3 regions of the Halolactibacillus sp. JCM 19043 genome follow, and region 3 is predicted to be linked to each of the others. Evidence: riboswitches for the same ligand, from Rfam matches in the RefSeq annotation. Region 3 holds a riboswitch; each other region holds the start of a gene.
The links. Region 3 has a riboswitch for cyclic di-GMP ahead of JCM19043_RS07600 (sensor domain-containing diguanylate cyclase). Riboswitches for the same ligand answer to the same signal wherever they lie in the genome.
Positions count from the first base shown of each region.

Region 1 (7,505 bases), on a different contig from region 3:
GTTTCTTTTTCGATGATGATTCTTTGTAACCTAGACCGATTAAAGCTCCATAGCCATTAGGTAACGCCCTCGGTAAGTTGAGAGTTTTCACACTAATGTCAAATCGATCAGCCATCGTCTCCTTTAATTGAACGAGGTCGGGATGGTCACCTAAAAAAGCAACGTCAGTCACACCGGCACTTCCGTCTAGAACTGAATACTGATAAAAATCCATGAATCGTTCAATCGTGATTAACGTATTATCCCGCTCATCTTCTAACTCTTCTTTAGGTAGCGTGGAAACAAGTTCTTTTCCCGCCTCATCCAGTTGCCATGCTTGATAAGCATTTGAACTATGGACGTGCCGATTAAATTTCGGTTTATTATGATGGAAGACGGTTAAAGTTAAATCAAGTTTATTCCACTGGATCATCAACAAATGTTCATCATCTGTGGCGTCATGAAGCGATTGATACACCCGATAACCGCTGAGAAACGAAATGTCTGCGACAGCAGGGTTTAAACCAACGTCATTAAACAGTTTTTCAAAAGGTTTTAAGCGTTCTTTAGGATAAGCAAATAACAGAATCTCATTTGTTTCTTCCCCGAAGTTTAAGACATCAAAATCTAACACAGGATCTTTAAATGGTAAGCGAATACTACCTTCAAGCTGTAAGCGAATATATTGTTTCGCTTCATCATTAGATAGTTGGTTTGGAATCTCTTCTGTCCGCATCGTCACAAAACTATCAGGGACAAGAAAAGAGAGTTCAGCTCGTCGCCACTTCTTTTGTTCGACCAACGTTCGCAAGTGGCGTTTTAATTGTGCTTCATTAATTATACGACCATCTTCCATGACCAGTTGATCAAAAAAGACTTCTCCAAAATCTATATGTTCATCCGTTTTCATTTTCGGGCAGACAAGGTAACGGATACTTCGATCATTTATCGATAAAAACATGTTTTCTTAAAAAGTCCCATATGCTGTCATCCTTTATAAACAGTTTAGAAAAAGCTAAAATACCAATCTAATATAGCATCGCCAGTAAAGAGGACCGTAAGGGCCGCCATACTAATGTAAGGACCGAAAGGCACTTTAGATTTCCGTGTTACTTTACCGAGCAACAATAACACTATATTGACTAACGTACCATACAATGTCGATAGTAAAAAGATAAGTAAAACGCCGCCAATGCCAAATAAATATCCGAGCACAAAGAAATACTTCATATCCCCCGCCCCCATACCACCTTGACTTAAGACAATCACGACAAAGATTAAGCCAAATCCTATCAAAGCGCCTAGAAGTGATGAATACCATGGATCAAGTGGCTCGAATAATCGCAACATAACAATCAGTGGTAAGAAAAACAGTAGAATATGATTCGGTATTAAGAAATATGTAAGATCGGTCACGATGATGATAACGGCGAGCGATACCGCAACAAGCGCAATCAGTGTGTCTAGTGTTAGACCATAAACAATGTAACTCAGCATAAAACCGATACCTGTCAGTAATTCGATCACAGGATACATCCAACTAATCTTCGTTCCACATCCACGACACTTTCCGCGTTGGATAATAAACGAAATAACTGGAATCAGTTCGAGTGCCGTTAATTGTTTATGACACTTCGGACAGTATGAGCGGTCATGTGATAAAAAGTTTTTCTTCGGTACCCTCAAACCGACAACGTTATAAAATGATCCGAGTACAAGACCAAAGATAAAGAAGGTGATGCTGTAGAATAATGTCATAACAACACTCCTAGATAGAAATAAAGACCCCTCTTTGAGGAGTCTAAACTAAAAATATTTTTTAAGATGGCGGTGTGTAACCGTCAATACTATAAATACCCTCGTCGGATTTTGATATTGTATCAGTTTCAGCTATGCCACTAGGAAGATCAGAGCTTCTTAAATCTAAATAATTAGGAATCAGATCCCCAATAGTAGTTGTACCAGATGTAAATTCTTGATTAGCATCGGCTAATCTCGCTGCATCTAGAATTAATTTAACTTCAGCTGCATCAGCATCCGTTTCCGCTTTATCAATAATATTCCCTACCGCAGGAATGGCAATCGCGACGATAATACCTAAAATAACAATAACAGCTAAGAGTTCGACTAACGTAAAACCTTTTTCTTTCTTAAGTAATGTTTTGAATTTGTTAACCATAATAATTCCTCCTCTTAATATGTGTGTAATGGATGACTTATGATGATATAAAAAAAGACTCACAACATAAATAAACCATTATGATGTCAGCCGGTTGCACTACTTGCTCTTGTTTATCCAAGTGCCCAAATAAGGATAAACCGTCAACGCATCTGAGTTATTACTTAATGCTATTATACTACAAAATGGTAACATGTCTACCATTTTATTTGGATTATTTGAACTTTATTTGCATCTTTTAGTGACAACTTTACCGATACATCTGTACTACTTTAAATACCTTCAAATAAGCTAAACATTGGAATAACAATAGCTAAAACAATCGCACCGACGACGACCGCTAAGAAGATGATCATGACCGGTTCAATCAATGCTTTAAGTTTGTCGGCCGCTTCTTCTAATTCTTCTTCATAGAATTGCGCCACTTTTTTTAACATATCATCCATTGAGCCTGTTGCTTCACCAACCGCAATCATTTGAGTGATTAGTTTAGGAAATACCCAATGCCCCTTCATCGGATCAGCTAATGATTCCCCTTCTTCTAGTGATTTATAGCTTTCTCTTAATACTTTTTTAATGACGCGATTTTCCACTACCCGTTCAGTAATCATCACAGCTTCTAAGATTGGCACGGAGCTATTTAATAATGAACTAAGTGTTTGAGTCATCCTGGCAAGCGCTGCTTTTTGAATGAACAAACCAAAGATCGGCACCTTTAATTTTACCGTATCAAAGATATAAGCAAACTTTTCTTGTTTATATAATGTGCGCACGACAACTACAGCAATAAAAATAAAGAAGAGAAGTATCCACCAAGTTGAACCAATGGATTCACTTAAATTAAGGACAAGCTGCGTATAGGCCGGTAATTCCTGATCAAATGAAATAAACATATCAGAAAAAACGGGTACTAAGAAAGCCATTAAGAAAATCGTAATAAATACCGCTAAAACCCCGATAACAGCTGGGTAAGTTAAAGCCGTAATGACTTTTTGTTTTAATTGGTATTGCTTTTCATAGTAAGTGGCCATCCTGTCAAGAATATCATCTAATCGACCACTGACCTCACCGGCACTGATCATGCTGACAAGCAGTTCTGGGAATAGCTTTGGGTAACGGCTTAAAGCGTCTGATAAAGGTTCACCCTCTTCAATATGCTCTTTCACCTCTTCTAACGCCTCAGTTAAAGCCTTACTATTCGATTGTTCAGCAAGAATTTCGGTCGCATCAACAAGTGAAATACCTGCATCAATAAGCGTAGAGAATTGCCGCAAGAAAATGACAAAGTCTTTGTTTTTAATGGGATTACCAATATAGATATCTTTATGTAAGACAGGGTTTAAACGTTTAATATCAAAAACAACTAATCCAAGTTGTTTTAACTCTAGTAATGCTTCTTTTTCGTTCTCACTTTCTAACCTGCCTGACGATAACTTTCCTTCAACCGTTCGCGCTTGATAACGATAGATAGCCATCTATCCACCTCCTTATGCTTAACTGATATATGGGTCTGCATCACGTTGAGAGATTAACCCGTCCCTTACCTTTCTTGTGATATCCATCTCCATTGTATGCATCCCTAGATCTTTTGATGTTTGCATCGTATTTGGAATTTGATGCATTTTTTCATTTCTAATAAGATTTTTTACAGCTGGTGAGTTAATTAGAATCTCAGTTGCGGCAATGCGACCACTTTCTTGCGCTTTAGGAAATAGTCGCTGAGAGATAATCGCTTCAAGAACATTCGCAAGTAATATTCTAATTTGATCTTTTTGATGAGACGGAAACACATCAATGATCCGGTCCATCGTCGAACTCGCACTCTGAGTATGCAGCGTCCCTAACACTAAGTGACCTGTTTCAGCCGCTGTAATAGCAGTTTGAATCGTTTCTAAGTCACGCATCTCGCCAACTAAGATGACATCAGGGTCTTGTCTTAAACACGCACGTAAGCCGTTTTGAAAAGACATCGTATCAAAACCGACTTCCCGCTGGTCAATAATGGATTGTTTATGTTTATGCAAATACTCAATGGGATCTTCTAATGTAATAATATGTTTATTTAAGTGTTCGTTCATGTAATCAATCATAGAAGCAAGCGTCGTACTTTTACCACTTCCTGTTGGACCAGTGACTAATACTAAACCGTGCCTTTTAGTTGCAATTTCCTTCAACACGCTTGGTAACTGTAAGTCATCAATTTTCGGAATAGCGGTCGGAATAACCCTAAAAGCAATCGAGATATTGTTGCGCTGATAAAACATGTTGACACGAAAGCGCGAGACCCTTCAATGCCATGTGATAAATCAAGTTCTTTTTCACGGATGAATTTATCCCACATATCATCCGTCACAATTGAACGCGCGAGACGTTTCGTATCTGTAGGAGATAACACCTCTCCTTTATGTGGAATCAAACGTCCATCAATCCGAAAAATCGGTACAGAGCCTACTGTGATATGAATATCTGATGCATTCTTTCTAAATGCTAGTGTCAATAAGTCTTTTAAATCCTCCAAAGAAAAACCTCCTATGCATCAATAGCGACACGCATAACTTCTTCAATGGTTGTAAGTCCCTCTTTAACTTTGAGTAAACCATCATCTACTAAGAAATGCATACCTTTATCTTTAACATAATCTTTAATTTCACGCATACTGGCATTGTTCATCATCAATTTTTTCACTTGATCATCAATAACCATTAACTCATGAATCGCCATTCGTCCCCGATAACCCGTTCCGCGGCAACTGTCACAACCAGCCCCTTCTGTTACTTCATCGATGTCAATATGGTGCTTCTCAAATAATTCCTGTTCCATCTTCGTCACAGGACGTGAGGTTTTACAGTCTTTACAGACGCGTTTAACTAAACGCTGAGCCATAACGCCTGTCAGTGATGATACGACAAGGTAAGGTTCAACCCCCATATCAAATAATCGTGGAATGGCATCAACAGCACTATTTGTGTGCAGTGTTGAAAAAACGACGTGTCCCGTTAGAGATGACCGAATAGCAATTTCAGCTGTTTCACGGTCACGAATTTCACCAACCATGATAATATTTGGATCCTGACGTAAAATCGATCGTAATCCTGCCGCAAAAGTTAAGCCAACAGCACTATTCACTTGAACTTGGTTAACCCCTTCTAGTTGATATTCAACTGGGTCCTCAACCGTGATGATATTCACATCTTCTTGATTCAGTTCATTAATCGATGAGTATAACGTTGTTGTTTTACCAGAACCGGTTGGTCCCGTTAGCAATACAAGACCTGATGGCCGACTAATAACATCGCGGTATTGTTTGAGCGTCTCCGCATGTAAATCAATTTCTGTCAGTTTCTTAAATATATTCGTTAAGTCTAGAATACGAATAACGACTTTTTCACCAAAGACCGTTGGTAACGTAGACACCCGTAAATCAATAGGTTTAGCATCAATCACTAATCGAATACGACCATCTTGTGGCATACGTGTTTCAGTAATATTTAAATTAGCTAAGATTTTCACCCGCGCAATGAGCGCGTTTTGAATACGCTTAGGTAACGTTCGATCATTTCTTAACATTCCGTCAATCCGGTAACGTACCGCAATCTTTCCTTCACTCGGGTCTAAGTGGACATCACTCGCTCTTAACGTGACACCCGTTTGTAAAATTTGATCTAGTAATTTAACAGCTGGTGCATCCGCACCCTCACCTTCCATAGAAAAATCCGCTTCCAAGTCATAATATTTATTAATAGCTTGGAGAATATCTTCCTTGGTCGCAATAACTGGTTTCACTTCAAACCCGGTTGATAATTCAATATCATCAATAGCGTAGTAATCAAGTGGGTCATTCATCGCAATCGTTAATGTATTTTCATGTTGTTCAATCGGGATTAGAATATTTTCACGCGCCAATTCTTTCGGTACTAACTCCATCAATTGTTCATTGATTGGGAAACGATATAAAGAGACACTCGAAATATTTAATTGAATCTCCAATACTTCAATTAATTGTTTTTCCGTGATATACCCTTGTTCAACGAGCGCATCACCGAGTTTTTGTCTTGGTTTCTTCTGTTCTAAAGCTGCGACAATTTCATCTTCAGTAATTAATCCTTCGGCTTTTAACACATCACCTAATTTACGCTTTAATCTTACCGCCATCATAAACCTCCTCTAATTCCCCAAAAAGAAACTCATTAAACTATTCTTTACTCATGTAATACAGGAGCTGACTAGTTACCTCCACTTGACTACCACTACTTCTTTCACCAAACGGAAAATCACCCGTATCAATCTTTTCTACCGATAGCTTTGCGCCACCTGATGTCATTAACTGATTCGCTGCGATAAAACCTTTTATGGTGCCACCTTGAACACTTAATGACTAACCACCTGAGACCAACTAACCACTAAAAACTAAAGCCACTCGTTAAAGTCATATCAGCCTGTAATTTAAAGAGTGAACCATTAATCAAATTTCATCCGCCAATTTGAATCGGAGTCGATCCGCTATAACAGATACCTAGTTGCCGAGTATCTCCAGCAGTATTTTCAGGGATATAAGGTGATATCCCTGAATCATGCTAAGTTACAGTAACTGTCCCACTTACTCTTTGTCTACGTTCCCCGACTTGTCCTTGTGACACGAGGGTAATCTCTCTTATATTGCCACTACCTTTAATCCGGTCAATCTTAATTGTCGCAAATGGCGATTCACTAGAAATTGCTTCATAATACGAATATATATTATCGTGAAGTTCACTGTCTAAATCCTCAATGAACTGATTAAAAAAAGAGCCGGTTGATTAAACCTTTCACTATCTGTTTCAACAAGCATCAGTGATTCTAGATACGCTTGATTATGGCCTGCTTCTGCAATATAAAAGGCCGCTTGATACTCTTGTTCCTGACTTGTTAGACGCACATTATTTATCGCGATTGTGCCAAGTGTAATACCCAAAACAGACAAAGTAATTATCATCAGCGCAAGTAATAGACTAGCACCTTGCTCTTCATTAAACCCCTTCACTGCACCTACCTACTTTTGTTTATATGCACATATATAACGAATCATAGTTATATTTATGACTTGTGTAGATGAGCCAAACATTTCATTTAATCTCAGATGTAGGACTTTTAATGATCAAGTCTGTATCACTTGTATTACCGAACGGAAATGTGATGACCGATAGATTTTGGAATTGAATGCTTGTCCCACCACCTCCGTCATATGTTTTTGCAAGCATAACACCGTTAATCTCTGCACCACCAGTGACTGATACATCTGCTTTAGGTGCAATCATTATCATCTCACTAAAAGTACCTCCAGAAAAACTGACTGAGTTTGAATTTGTTG
Region 1 covers NZ_BAXD01000001.1:32,897-40,401, reverse strand. The annotation lists gene pilM (type IV pilus biogenesis protein PilM) at 1-940, opposite strand, end outside; gene JCM19043_RS00165 (A24 family peptidase) at 985-1,737, opposite strand; gene JCM19043_RS00160 (type II secretion system protein) at 1,799-2,158, opposite strand; cyclic di-GMP riboswitch class II at 2,238-2,321, opposite strand; gene JCM19043_RS00155 (type II secretion system F family protein) at 2,431-3,633, opposite strand; partial or broken gene JCM19043_RS00150 (type IV pilus twitching motility protein PilT) at 3,652-4,676, opposite strand; gene JCM19043_RS00145 (GspE/PulE family protein) at 4,688-6,310, opposite strand; gene JCM19043_RS17945 (hypothetical protein) at 6,351-6,479, opposite strand; gene JCM19043_RS00140 (pilus assembly PilX N-terminal domain-containing protein) at 6,915-7,178, opposite strand; gene JCM19043_RS00135 (hypothetical protein) at 7,261-7,505, opposite strand, start outside.
Region 1: another riboswitch for cyclic di-GMP. It lies ahead of JCM19043_RS00160 (type II secretion system protein); the one in region 3 lies ahead of JCM19043_RS07600 (sensor domain-containing diguanylate cyclase).

Region 2 (7,505 bases), on a different contig from region 3:
CTTACAATTCCTTAAAAAGTAAGTTTATCGAGTAAACAAACCACACCTTTCTATTAATATCGGCAAAGAATGAAAACTCTTAATAGCATTTTACTAATATTTTTAAAAATGTTGAGCCAATAGATGGATAGTTTTTTAAAAACGCACATAATTACCATACATAAAGAAAAAAACTAGTTTTATTAACCTAGTTTTTTGTTAGTGATAGTTTAAAATGTTACTTTGTCAGTATAACCCTTACATGTCGCTAAATGAATGCCTCTCTTTTAAAGTAGTTTCATTTATAGGTGTCGGGTCTTGATTCGTTTCTTTATTTGGTGGTCTTTATTCTTCTTTTTCCTTCCATTCAGGTTGCTTTAACTCTTCTGTTTTTTCTAAAATGTTTGCCTTAGCATGGGCTTTTTTACTGAGGGATTTGACTCCTTCAATAATTTGTTGTTCACGCTTCGGGTCCTCAATGCCTTCAAGTCCATAACGAACACCATCTGACTCATTTTTCTTCCAAGCAATTTGACCTAGCATCTCAATCGTTTCACCATCTAATTCAAACGTGACTTCTATATAAAACTCCTTGTTTGATGTCGGGATATCTAGCTTTGTTCTAAATTGCATCCCTTTAGGACTAAGATCAATAATCTTTAACCTACCTGGGTCTGTCCGAGTAACTTTGTCTTCATCTTCATGGTTTAAAATTATCACAAACTTTCCATCTATCGGTTCATTAAATAAATATCTAAATGGTTCTTTTCTTTTGTAACGCATCATATAACCTGCTTTCCCTTGTGGAAATTCTCACATTTTCTTATCTCTATATTATATCGGTTGTTTTAATGATGAGTTAAATGAAACTTCCCTTCTTTATTTAAAGAAGCTTCTATAAATTCTTGATCTTCTTCAAATGTATGGGTCCATCCCCCTACTTTAATGACCGTTCCTTCAAACACTTTTTTTAATCCGAATTTTACCTTCTTCCGATGTTTTAATTAATGTCCTGACTCCCATCTGACCACCGACCTCGTATAAGTCGCAACCTTTCTTCGCAAATAGTTCGCCGCCTCGCACAATACCTCTAACAGTGACAAACCCTTCGGCTTTTATCGTTGAGTTGATGCAAGACCGACCGAGCACCATAATATCACCAGCAGAAACCAATCGACTATTCAAGGCATTTTTAAGGAATAGATTCGCTTCTTCATTGTTTTGCATCGCACTTAAATCGATGAGGTTTTTCATCTGATCAAGCAAACGTTTAAACGTATCCATCGATACATCAATCTGGGGAATACGGAAAAAGATTTTTTTAAGTGATTCATTCACTTCTTCCCATTCTTCTTCTATTAGATATTTCTTTTCATTGGCGACTAATTGATTAAAGTATTGAATGTCTTTCGACAATGTTTTAAACCGCTTCTCTTTGACTAACAAGATTAAGGAAGTGATACTCGCATGTTTATATGGGCTATTTTTAAACTTAGGTGATTGAATAATTTGATCGATCATTTGTTGCATATCCAATAATTTATGATATAAGCCACTTAATACGTGCTGTAACGTGAGGTCGACATGACTCCCAGAGGCAATATCTGACCGATTCGCATTCCCACCTATGTGAATGGACTGCAGAGCACGAATGGTTGCCCCATTGACTGTCTGATGAATCGTCACATGCCCACCTGATTGGATTTGCATCCCTTCGGTCACATCTCCTTTTACTTCAACGTCACCACGGAAGATAATGTTACCAGAACTTAAATCAACATCCCCGTCATGTACCATCTGTGGCAACACTTTCGTTTTAACAAGTGGTCCCCGCCTTTCAATAAACGGTCGGCCATTCTCATTTGCCACAATCCTGTTATCTAACTTAATCGTACCTTTTTGCGTGACGACTTTTAATTCACGAGCAAGTCTAGGTGGCATATCTTCCCCTCTAACTGATATGCCACTTTTTCCCTTAATAGCCGGATGGATAATCGCAAGGACTTGTCCTTTTTCAACGTTTGGTATCTTTTTTCTTTCACGATAGTCAATCGCAGATAAGTCACTATTATCTTTAGAATCATTTTCTGGTCGTGTTTTTATCTTTTCTTCTAATCTACCATCTATCCCGTCAACCGGCGCCTCCCCTTTAGCAATGACAAACAGACCACCTTGTTTACTACTAAGCGCAGATTCAATCGCCTGTTCATCAATACCGTATATGACTCCTCGCTCTGTTAAGGCCGCTAAAATATCCGATGAGGTAATCGTTTGTTTTACGACAATATCCTCCACCGTTTCAATAGTAACCTGATAGCCCGGTGTTGTATCTTTTAATTTCAATTGGCGTTCAATCCCTGGTTTAATACGTAATTCTGCTTTCAACTTATCATCTGTTTCAACAATTTTCCATTCTGTTGGTTCTGACGCCTCTTCAAAAAAGAAGGTAACCTCATCTTTTTCCTTCACAAAAATAAACGTATCTTCAATCGTTTCGCCATTCTTTTTAACAAGTAAACCTTTTTCAAGTTTTAGTGACGGTTGATGTTCCTCGCTATCTTTTACGAAGAGTTGACCATCTTTTACCCATACCTTACCGCTTAATGATTGGTGATGTTCATAATGTATGGCATCTGATGCTTCTGAAATCGTTTGACTTATATCGTCTTTGTCATTCTTTTCGTGTATATCTTCTTCAATGGATGATGCTTGATTTAAATAATCAAGAAAATCATCGAGACCCATGCCATCAATCGATGTATGAGTTTCCGGCATTGTTCCTTTAATCGATGGATTTGGTGATGTTACGGTTGTATCTAGTTGATACGTCAGCTTGACTGTTGCATCTTTGTTACCTATACCTAAGAGACCTCTTTTTTCTATTTGTAGTACTTCGATCTCAACTTGTGTACGGTCTAACTGTAAGGCTTCAAGTCCCAAATGTATCGCTTCTTTCACAGTCCTGCCTTTTGATATAAACGTCGTCATCCTTTGCCCCTCTTTTCTTTCTCAACCGGCCTCTCTCTATAAATAATCATGTGTAATAATCCTGATTATCTCTGTGCAACCCGGCGATCAATAGTATGTCTACTTTAGACCCGTAGCTTTGCGTCCTTAGCTTTCGCTAAGTTTGCCCAATTATCTTGTGATTTTTTTAAGGTCACGACTAGAAATCAGTCAAACTCTATCTTTTTAACTAACTTCTTATCGTTCTTTTGTCACATATTCCTGAATACACACACGTTTTACGTCTCTTTAACATCATTGTATATCTTTCTGCCCGCGATATCTACTAGATAAACAGAGAAAGTTATACATGCTTTATTTTCTAAACAAAAAAGTATAAATAATTCTTCGTGCTTATAGACATGTATAACTTTTAACGATACAATACAAGATGTAGCGTTTTTTTTATAAATCATACACTATATATAGTGTATGATGCTTTAAACCTAACAATTTGGTATCGTCAAGCAAATAAGAAAGGAAGATAACTATGACCATTACGATGGATAAACTTCAACAAGAACTTACATACTTAGAAGCGCAATACAAGCTTAATCTCGATCAACTCAACCAAAAAATTGAAGAGGCAATAAAAGAAAACAAAGATGAAAATGAAACAGCGCTCTTTTACGCCCTCAATCGTATTGATATTGATGCACCAAACTGGTCCTTTATTGCGAGTCACTTTTTAAACAAGCAACTTTACAAAGAAGCCGGTCGTAACAGACAGCATAATGATTTTACAACGTATCCTGACTTTTATCAGCTGATCGTCACACTCACAGATAAAGGCATTTATTCTGACGCCTTACTTACGCATTATTCAAAAGCTGATATCGCTGATTTAAGTCAGTCAATCGATCCAGTGAAAGACCAATTATTTAATTATATTGGGCTCTTTCTGTTGCAGGATCGCTACCTTGCTAGAAATCATAAAAAAGAATTATTTGAATTACCTCAAGAACGGTTCATGGTGATTGCCATGACACTGATGCAACATGAACCAAAAGCTAAGCGCCTCGAACTTGTTAAAGAAGCTTACTGGGCACTTTCTAACCTTTACATGACTGTCGCAACACCTACCTTATCAAATGCCGGTAAAAGTTACGGGCAACTTTCTAGTTGTTTTATTGATACGGTCGACGATTCCTTGGACGGGATTTATATGAACAATTGGGATGTGGCACGTCTTAGTAAAGACGGCGGTGGCATTGGTGTTTATTACGGAAAAGTTAGAGCCCTTGGTTCGGATATTAAAAAGTTCAAAGGCCATTCTAGCGGTGTGATTCCTTGGATTAAATTATTAAATGATACAGCTGTCAGCGTCGATCAACTCGGACAACGTCAAGGCGCGGTGAGTATCTATTTAGATGTATTCCACAAAGATATTATGAACGGCTTTTTAGATTTAAAAACGAATAATGGGGATGAACGCCGGAAAGCTCATGATATTTTCACTGGCGTCAGCATTCCTGACTTATTTATGGAACAGTTAGAAAAAACAGATGAGGCGGGGCGTAGTATTGGCAAGTGGCATACGTTTTGTCCACATGAAGTCAAACAAGTGATGGGATGGAAAGATGAAACGGGACGAGCACTCGGCTTAGAAGATTTCTATGATGAGACAGACAAGCGTTACTTTACCGAAAAGTATGAAGAAGCCGTCAATCATCCTCTCTTATCACGTAAGACGTACCGAGCGATGGATATTATGGCGCGAATCATGATGGCACAACTTGAAACAGGCACACCTTATATGTTTTATCGTGATGAAGTGAACCGTAAAAATGCGAATAAACATGTCCATGGACGCGGTCGAACAAGTATTTTTGCCAGTAATTTATGTACGGAAATTACGCAAAACATGTCGGCCACAATGATTGTGAAAGAGTATATCGATGATGAAGGTAATAGCGTCATCGTGAGAAAACCTGGAGAATTCGTTGTCTGTAACCTCTCATCCATTAACCTTGCTCGAGCCGTGACAGATGATGTATTAACGCGTCTTATTCCGATTCAAGTGCGGATGCTTGATAATGTGATTGACTTAAATACCATCACTGTTGCACAAGCTAACTTGACGAATCAAACTTACCGGGCGATTGGACTTGGCACTTACGGTTGGCATCATTTACTCGCCTTAAAAAATATTTACTGGGAATCAGACGAAGCGAGCAACTATGCAGATGAGCTCTATGAAGAGATTAGCTATTTAACTTTGCAAGCATCTATGACACTCGCTAAAGAAAAGTCACCTTACGATAAGTTTAAAGGCTCTGAGTTTGACAATGGTCGTTACTTCAAAGACCGCCATTACGAAAGTGACCGCTGGCATCAGTTACAGCAAGCTATCCAAACGCATGGTTTGAGAAATGGTTATTTGATGGCGGTTGCTCCTAACAGTTCAACAGCCAAAATTGGTGGATCCACGATGGGATTGATCCGATCTATGCGCTCATGTACGCAGAAGAAAAGAAAAATTTTAAATTTAAAGTCACTGTCCCAGATTTAACACCTAAGACATATCCGTATTATTTAAAAGCACGACATGAGCTTGATCAAATAAAGAGTATTGAACAAAATGCTAAAAGGCAACGTCATATCGATCAAGCGATTAGTTTTAATCTCTATGTTCGTCATGATATTAAAGCAAAAGAATTACTTGACTTACACTTAGCAAGCTACCATAACAAATTAAAAACAACGTATTACGTACGATCAACGTCACAAGCAGAAATTAATGAATGTGTCGCTTGCCATAGCTAGGAGGAAAATCTATGTTAGAACAACCATTAAAAAAGATACCGTTACTGAATCCAAGTCACCCAAATAAATCAACTGGGATTATTAACGGTCAATCGTCTGGCATTCTTAATTGGAATGACTTACGCTACCCACAAATGTACGACTTATATCAAACATTGTTATCAAACTTTTGGAAAGCGCATGAGATTAATATGCAAGATGATGTTAAGGCATGGGATAAGTTATCTGACGTAGAAAAAGACGTCTTCTTACGTATTAATACACAGCTCGCTGCCTTAGATAGTTTACAAACGCCGACGATGTCAGAAGTGATGAACTATGTCACCGACTCAAGTTTTAAAGCGATTTTTGCGGTGATTAGTCAGCAAGAAGCGGTGCATAATGAATCGTATTCTTACATCTTAAGTTCACTCATCCCAACAGATGAACAAAATGTACGATTTAATGAAGCGAAGAGTGATCCCATCGTGAATAAGCGCAATCAGTTCATCTTAGATTATTACCAACAATTCAAAGATGATCCGACACCACTCAATTTATTTAAATTAGCGATCAGTTCGATTAATTTAGAAGGTATTTACTTTTACAGCGGTTTTGCGTTCTTTTATCATTTGGCCACGCACCAAAAGATGCTGAAAACAAGTACGATGATTTCTTACATTCAGCGCGATGAGATGCAGCACGCCTATTTCATTTCTCAGTTTGTAAGAATCTTACTATCAGAACAACCTGAGTTAAACACAGGAGCCAACATTCAATTTATCTATGACACGATTAAACAAGCCGTAGAACTTGAGAAAGAATGGGCGTCAGTCATTTTAAAAGATATTGAAGGGATTGATCTTGACGAATTCCATCTTTATCTTGAATATTTAGCGAATAAACGCTTCAGACAACTTGGTTTAGACAATGGTTATCCCGAACGTGACAACCCGATGCCATGGATTCATGTGTTTAGCGATGAGATGATGAATGAAACGAAGTCTGACTTCTTTGAACAAAAGTCACGCACGTACACAAAAGTGTCCTCATCTAACGGATTCGACGAATTGTAGGTGACATGAATGCACGCTTGTCTTATTTATACCTCCATCACCGGCAACACAAAAGCGGTGATGGAGATGATTTATAATGCTTTAAATCAATCTGACATTACGCCACAGCTTACTCACGTACGTGATTTAGATTTTGAGACGTTACAACACTATGACTACATCATTGTAGGAACGTATACGTTTGGAAATGGTGATATTCCTAGAGAAATGATGCCGCTGTATGAGTATCTTTCTCAAACTAACTTAAGATACGTAAGAAGTGCGATCGTTGGAACAGGCGATCGCTTCTATCCCTACTTTTGCGGCGCTGTTGATCGTTTCGTTGAACCAATGCAGCAACAGACTGATTTACGCGTGACCTTAAAAGTTGAACTCTACCCTGAACAAAAGGATCGAGACAAGATTCCACGATTGATTGCGTCCTTAACCAGGTAATATCGGGTAGCAAACGTCATGACGTCAAAAGACAGTTATCCTATAGAACGAAAACAACGACCAGCCGCATCATGACGGTTGGTCGTTGTTCATTCTATCTTTCATTTACCTAGTCATTCGATAAACCAAATTGCGCCGCATACAACTCACTGTACGCGCCTTTTTTAGCTAATAATTCCTCATGTGAACCAGTTTCTTTGATTCCTTCTTCTGTGACAACAACAATTTTATCCGCATCCTTAATTGTTGCTAGACGGTGAGCAA
Region 2 covers NZ_BAXD01000009.1:60,112-67,616, reverse strand. The annotation lists gene JCM19043_RS06765 (PilZ domain-containing protein) at 325-762, opposite strand; gene JCM19043_RS06760 (FapA family protein) at 937-2,967, opposite strand; cyclic di-GMP riboswitch class I at 3,039-3,124, opposite strand; partial or broken gene JCM19043_RS06755 (ribonucleoside-diphosphate reductase subunit alpha) at 3,476-5,751, shown strand; gene JCM19043_RS06750 (ribonucleotide-diphosphate reductase subunit beta) at 5,763-6,806, shown strand; gene JCM19043_RS06745 (flavodoxin domain-containing protein) at 6,816-7,241, shown strand; partial or broken gene JCM19043_RS06740 (ABC transporter ATP-binding protein) at 7,351-7,505, opposite strand, start outside.
Region 2: another riboswitch for cyclic di-GMP. It lies ahead of JCM19043_RS06760 (FapA family protein); the one in region 3 lies ahead of JCM19043_RS07600 (sensor domain-containing diguanylate cyclase).

Region 3 (7,505 bases):
GTCTAGCTTTTGCCTCTGCTGACCTGATAAACCTTCGGGTGCATACGTTTGGTAACATTGAATTCTTAACCCGTCTACCGATGAGTATTAATGCTGGTTTAGTCATGGACCTTGTGAACTTTGTGATTGTGAATATCATCTTCTTTATCGTAACGTATGTGATCTTTAACTTCATGATTAAGAAGTTCAAGATGCCGACACCTGGTCGTTTAGGTAACTACACCGATGACAACGGGGAACAAGCAGCCGCTAAAAGCGGAACGAACAGTCAAGAACGTGAGGGTTCTAGTGAAGTGAAACAAATTGTCAACCTATTAGGTGGGAAAGACAATATTGAAGACGTCGATGCCTGCATGACGCGGTTACGTGTCACGGTTAAAGACCGTGAGAAGGTTGGCACAGAAAAAGCTTGGAAACAAACCGGTGCGCTTGGTCTTGTTTTAAAAGATAATGGTGTTCAAGCGATTTACGGACCAAAAGCCGATGTGTTAAAATCTGAGGTACAAGATTACTTAGGAGATTAATTCATGCGGCTACTCACATTAAACACGCATAGTTATATCGAAGACAATCAACAAGAGAAACTGGATACGCTCATAAAAACTATCATCGCAAATAATTATGATGTCATTGCCTTACAGGAAGTCAATCAGTTAATAGATTCTCCTCCTGTTGGTGAGACAGTAATTCATGAAGATAACTTTGCGCGCGTGATCGCTGAGAAGTTACAAGCATACGGCCTCACTTATTCCTATCACTGGGCAATGGCGCATATTGGCTATGATCGATACGAAGAAGGGGTCGCCATCTTAACGAAACATCCGGTCATTGACACATCTGTTATAACGCTAACCGAGACGACAGATAAGACCTACTGGAAAACACGGGTGGCGATTAAACTGACGCTTGATTATCATGATCAGATGATTGACTGCCTCTCTACGCATCACGGATTTTGGGATGACCCAGACGAACCGTCACAACAACAGTTTGACCGGTTACTCACGCACATAGACGCGTCCCGACCTACTTTCATTCTTGGTGACTTTAATACCGAGGCTGCTGTAAGAAAGGAAGGGTATGACTATTTAATGAGTAAAGGGTTATATGATACGTATACACTGGCTCATGACAAAGATACCGGTATGACGGTACCAGGGGTGATTGATGGTTGGAAACATGCGTCAGGTAGTAAACGGATTGATTATATTTTTATGAATCAACCTTTCTCTGTGCCTGTCTCACATGTAATTTTTAATGACGATAATCAACCCATTGTATCCGATCATTTTGGAGTCGATGTGACGGTGTCGTTAGATATATAAACCTGAATTGTAAAGTCACATGCATAAAAATGAAGGCCACACCTTTTTTAAAGGTGTGGCCTTCATTTTTTGCTTAAATACGTTTAAACTTCGCTACTCAAATGGGTACAAAACGATGATGACTCCATTCATATGGAAGCTTCTCATTCACCTATTCACTAGCTTCACTGACAAAGTGGTCAATGAGAATTCGTTGATCCAACCTTATTTCTTCTTTTAACCGGTCATGTGTTTTATTAAATAGTAGTGGCGTCATTTCTACGCCTTTGTTGATATCAAACATCGTATTGTACCAATGACGTCTGGCATATAAGTCAAGCATTGAAGGGCGTCCTGTCATACTTTCGTTTAAATAATCCGTATAATAACTGGTCAAGTCTCTTGGTCTAGCATACGGTGACTTGATTCATTGAGTACTTGATAGTTTTGATCACGCGTCATCGCTTGAAGTAACTTAAAGGCCGTGTCTTGATAATGACTTTTCTCACTCATTAAGGCGACCATTGACCCTTCCCGGTCAATACCGTTTAGCCCCAGCGGTAGCTGTGTCATGCGCCACTTCCCTGCTTGTTCTGGCACCCAACGTTCTAAATGAGCGGTGCCATACGTCGGCATTTGGAACATAATTAATTGATCATTTTGTAGTAAGTATTGGCCGTGACTAGACCAAATCGAGCTCTCTGGTCTAATATCGGCTTGATAAAATAAAGACACAACATCAATCAATTGCTCAAATGATCCGGTATCAAACTGATAGACATAGTTGTGATCGAATGGATAATGCGTCCTTAACCCAAGTTGCAGTAACGCCTGATTGGATTCGAAGATGAACTTTTCTTGATCGACAAATGTACGGGCCATCGTAAAATAATTCGCTTTTGTTTCCATGTAGGTCGCTAACGCCTCAGGTTCACTTGGAAACCCGTTACTTTCTAACAAGTCGTGCCGGTAGTAGGTAACGTATGGAAAGTAAGTCAGCGGCACACCGTAACGCTCACCCTCTACATTAATGTAGCGGTCCATTAATGGACGCGGTAAGTCTTGATACAAACTATGTTCCGTAATAAGGTCATTAAAATCAACAAGCCCATCAATTTCAGAAAACAAACCAACGTATTCATCGGGAATAAAAAATAAATCAGGCGGACGTTTATACGTCAATGCTTCATAATAACGGTCTACGACTTCTGCCGGATTAATCACTTCTAGTTCAAGTTTCATATCCGTTTCGTTCTCAAAAAAGTAATCCATTGAACCGGTCAGTATATCTGCCGTTGTCCAGATGAGTAACGTCTCATCCTCCGCTGGCATTGCTAAAGGATTAGCTGAAACGCTTATGGGTTCGTAATCTGTTGGTTTTTGTTCACATGCGGCAAGGGTGATGGTTAATAAGATAAACAAAACAAGTCGACAACCTTTAGCCATGACCGATCCCTTCCCTTCTGCCTCCAAATATAAGCTGCGTTTTATTCTTTTCCTTTAGAAACCTTTTTATCTTCATACATCGATTGGTCTGCAATATGCAGCAGTTCTTCAAATGTTGAGCCATCTTCCGGCATTAAACTCAGACCAATACTTACACTCATCTGTTGTTCTTCTCCCGCAATATAAAACGTGGTGCTAAACGTCTTTTTTAACGTCTTTGTGAAAAAGGCGACATCTTCATGATGATCACGTTTTAAAATGGCGACGAATTCGTCACCCGCTAATCGGTAAAATCGAACGGGAAACTCTGTCTCTAAACTTTTCAGACGATCACCCACACGCTTTAACAGCGTATCTCCCTCTTTATGACCGTACCGGTCATTCACTGCTTTAAAATCATCCAGATCAAGGAAAAACAAGGCGAAACTATCCTCACGGTCAATTTTTTTCTCTAGTGTATGATAAAACAACCGGCGATTCGGTAAATCCGTAAGTGCATCGTGATGAGCGACATGATACAGCTCTTTCCTTGAGGCGTTGAGTTCTGACGTTTTTTCATTGAGTTCACGATTCGTATTCGTTAATTCTTTAAACATACGCCGCAGTTGTTTATCAACTTTTGCGAGACGCTCAGCTAATATTTTCACCTCTAATATGCGGGTCGATGGTATTTGGGTCGGATGTTCATGCATCATGCGACGTGGTATTTGATCGGCCATTCGAGTAATGCCTTCAATTTGATTTAATAAGACCCGTTCACTTAAAAGACCGATGACAAATGAAGTTAGAAAGACAATCAACATCAGGATATGATAATAATAAATCGCTTTCATTTGTTCAACAACAGCATCCGCCATACGAATGAAATAATAGGCGGGTCGGTTTAATACCGTCAACTCACTCACAACATAACCGTGATACCAATCCCTCGGTGTCATGCCTCTTCGACTAAGCCAAACATGACGATCGTCATTCGGTTGATATATGACCCCTTTAGACAACGTTTGATTAAACACATCGAATTGATCAGATAGAGATGAGCGAAGAAACACTTCACCACCGGTGTTTAATATGTACATATATTCTTCTCTTGTGCCAATGTGCCGATCAATCACTTCCGTTAAACGTCCCCGATCAATAGCCGAACCAATTTCTAGCCGCTGGATTTCTGTCTCGTCAAGACGGTTGATCTGTTCTGTCAGCACAGACTCCAAGGCCTCTGTCCGGTCATCAAAGGTCATCAACATTTGATGTTCTAAAGACATTGATTGGACAATGGTGATTAAGATGAGCGGGAGGATTGCAACAAGATTGACCCCCATAAAAATAAGTTCATTAAAGCGTACGGGTTCTCTTTTGATCGGTAATCGATTAAACAATGGTAACTGAGGAAGGATTAAAAATAACACATCCGTCAACAGACTGACAAATAGGAGCATTAACCAATATGATAATACTTCTACTTTATACAATAATTCTAAACTATTCGAGTCGACAAGTAGTTGGACAGCGACATAACTCGCACCGAAACCGATGAGCGTATACGCAATCGTCCAAGTAAATAAATTGCGACGGAAGCGCTCGTAAAGCACACCAATCACAAACACATGAACAACCATCATCAAATGAAAAATGATCGGGTCTCCCATGAAGATAAATAGGATGCTTAATAGACTTGTTAAGACAACAGCATACTGAAGCCGGCATAAACGTAGAGCTAAAATCGGTACGAAGAAATAAAGGGGGAGATACAGACTATAGGATACTTGAACATCCCATTGTCTTAGCACAATCCCTAATAACAACAGCAACATAAACTTCCACATGCCCGTCATTCGCATACTGCCCACCTCTTTTCCTATTAGTTTGCATCGCTTACGCGTTAATCTATTAGATTGGCTTGTTTCACTATACTTTTTGAAGTTTTAAATGACGTCTAAAGAACTTAACACCATTAAAAAAGCCGACCCAAAGAAAGGATCGACAAAACCGGTAATGAGACTATATCGGTAACCCAGCCGTCATGGTACAATATGCACCGAAGACCTGAAGCTTTGCGTCACTATTTTTCAATAGTTTTGCCTTTATCCTAGTCTTATCGTAACATAATGTACAAAAAAATCCACTATTTTTTGGTGTTTCTTAAGTATTATGTCGCAAAATTTGTCTTAACTTGTCACACCATTGTCATAATATAATCATCTTCCGCCTTAAACACGCGTGAGTATATGCGTGAGAATCCTTTCACTCACGTCTATCCCAGTCGCATGATAAATATTCTCTATATGCGCATTTGAGTTTACTTCACATACAACCGGTTGTTCATCTTGGTCAAATAATAAATCCACACCCGAAAAATCAAGTCCCAGTGCCTGTGTCGCTTCAATGGCTAGTCGTTTAAAGTCGTCTGGTACGTCTACAACAGACATCTTTCCGCCATTAGTGACATTCGCTCTAAAATCTGTATCTGACTGACGTAACATACTGGCAACGACCTCGTCACCTATCACATGAATTCTTATGTCACGTCCATGACTTGATTGGATATATTGTTGATACAGATGTGGCGTATGTTTTAATGCTTCGCTGTATTGCTTTAAAGCCGCCATTGTTTCAACTAAATACACCCCTTCCCCAAAGGAACCAAAACTTTTTTTCACGACCAGAGGAAATCCGAGTGTCTCTTTGACTCGGTCTAAGAACGCCTCTGGAAAAGATTGACCCGTTTGAAAAATGAGCGGCGCGACGATGGTTTTCGGTTGCCGAATGCCTTTAGTCGCAAGCACATGGTGCATCAAACCTTTATTGTCACACTGCTCAATCGCCTGACTCGTGTTAAAGATCGGTAGACCTAATGCTTCTAATTGTTTGGCGAGTAACACATCTTTATCTAGAAACAAGACAAAATCAATGTTTTCTAATTGAGTGAGCGACAGATGCGCCTCTCCTAGCAACACCATCACCTCATCGTTTCGTTTTAACGTGAGCTCGATGCCTTGTTTTTTTGCCTGTCTAAGATAACGGGTATGCACTTGTTGAAACTTCTCTGTCTTTAGACTACCATTATAAATTAACCACCCATTCATTTCGATCCATCCTTTCAATATTTAACTAAACTTGTGATATTCAAGGAAAAAGAGACTGAAAAATCTGATTTATTTTCACTTTTTCAAGTCAATGTTCTTCACATTTACGCTCCTGCTGACGACATATACAGTAAAGAGATAAAAAACTACATGCAGAAGGGGAAGACCATTATGTCACGTGTTAAACAAATTAAATTTTTATTACCTGCTTTTATGATGTTACTGCTTATTTTACCCGTCGCTATTTCTAGCTTTATTTCATATCAGAACACCGCCATTATTGAACGAGCGATTATTGAAAAAGAAGAAATGGCCCAGCTCGGTTCGCGGTTTGAGGATACTTTTACTGACTACGAGAATAAAATAGAAGCCTTCAGTAACCGTGAAGACTTTCAATTGGAGGCAACAGAGGGATCGGCTGATTCATCCATTGATCTGTCTAAGTTGCCACAAGTAAATGATCCAGCCTTAACGAGCTATTACCAACAAACACTCTCAGACTTAGCTAAAGGTGACGACTACATCGTCAACTTGTTTATCGGTTCAACTGACGGTGCCCTTTATCTCCACAGCATTCCAGATGCTGACCTGTCTGAGTATGACCCGCGAGAGACCGAATGGTACCAAACAGCCGTCGCTGAAAATGATACGATTTGGACAAGCCCTTATATCGATACGGCCACAAGCCGTTCCATCATTACCGTTGCCCGTCCCATTATACGTAATGGTGAAACCGTAGGTGTTGTTGGCCTTGATTTTGATATGGCTGAACTTGCCAGTCTCGTTCGGACCGAGATTTTAATCAGTTCTTTAATTACCGTCGCTGTTGCGATTGTCATTGGTCTTATTATTGTCTTTTATTTCGTGAGAAATATCAATCATAATTTAACGACTGTCTCAAAAGAAATGGATCAGCTCGCGCATGGCGTGATTACAGAAGAGGATGTTGACATAAAGGGCGACAATGAATTTAAACAACTGGCTGTTAGTGTCAATCAAATGAAACAACACACCCGAAAAATGTTACTGGATATAAAACGCGCGACCGATCAAGTCGCCAGTCAATCTAGCACCTTATCTCAAGCGTCAGAACAAGTGCGAGAAGGTAGTGAACAGATTGCCGCAACGATGGAAGAGCTCTCAAGTGGCAGTGAAACACAAGCTAATAGTGCCAGTGACTTAGCCATGACGATGGAACGATTTAATCAATACGTGATTAATGCGACACATGATGCCAGTGACATTGATGAACGCTCAACATGTGTTAACCTTGTCTAATGATGGCACGACAAAAGTACATGATTCGATCCGTCAGATGACACATATTGAAGCCATCGTCAAAGAAGCCGTTGATCAAGTTGAAGGCTTAGAAAGTAAAGCTTCAGAAATTGGATCGATTGTTGAAGTGATTCAAGCTATTTCAGAACAAACAAACCTCCTTGCCTTAAATGCCGCCATCGAAGCGGCGCGTGCTGGTGAAGAAGGTCGAGGGTTTGCGGTCGTTGCGAATGAAGTGAGAAAGCTAGCTGAACAAGTGGGGGCGTCTGTCACGGATATTACCTCAATCATTGAGGCGATTCAAAACGAATCAAAAAGTGTCGCAACTTCCCTTCATAAAGGATATGACGCCGTAGAACAAGGCTCTAGCCAAATGACCGATACCGGTCAG
Region 3 covers NZ_BAXD01000012.1:1,456-8,960, reverse strand. The annotation lists partial or broken gene JCM19043_RS07615 (PTS transporter subunit IIBC) at 1-524, shown strand, start outside; gene JCM19043_RS07610 (endonuclease/exonuclease/phosphatase family protein) at 528-1,325, shown strand; gene JCM19043_RS16390 (hypothetical protein) at 1,477-1,647, opposite strand; gene JCM19043_RS07605 (ABC transporter substrate-binding protein) at 1,698-2,750, opposite strand; gene JCM19043_RS07600 (sensor domain-containing diguanylate cyclase) at 2,792-4,591, opposite strand; cyclic di-GMP riboswitch class I at 4,756-4,843, opposite strand; gene JCM19043_RS07595 (RimK family alpha-L-glutamate ligase) at 4,961-5,836, opposite strand; gene JCM19043_RS17510 (methyl-accepting chemotaxis protein) at 6,008-7,114, shown strand; gene JCM19043_RS17505 (methyl-accepting chemotaxis protein) at 7,083-7,505, shown strand, end outside.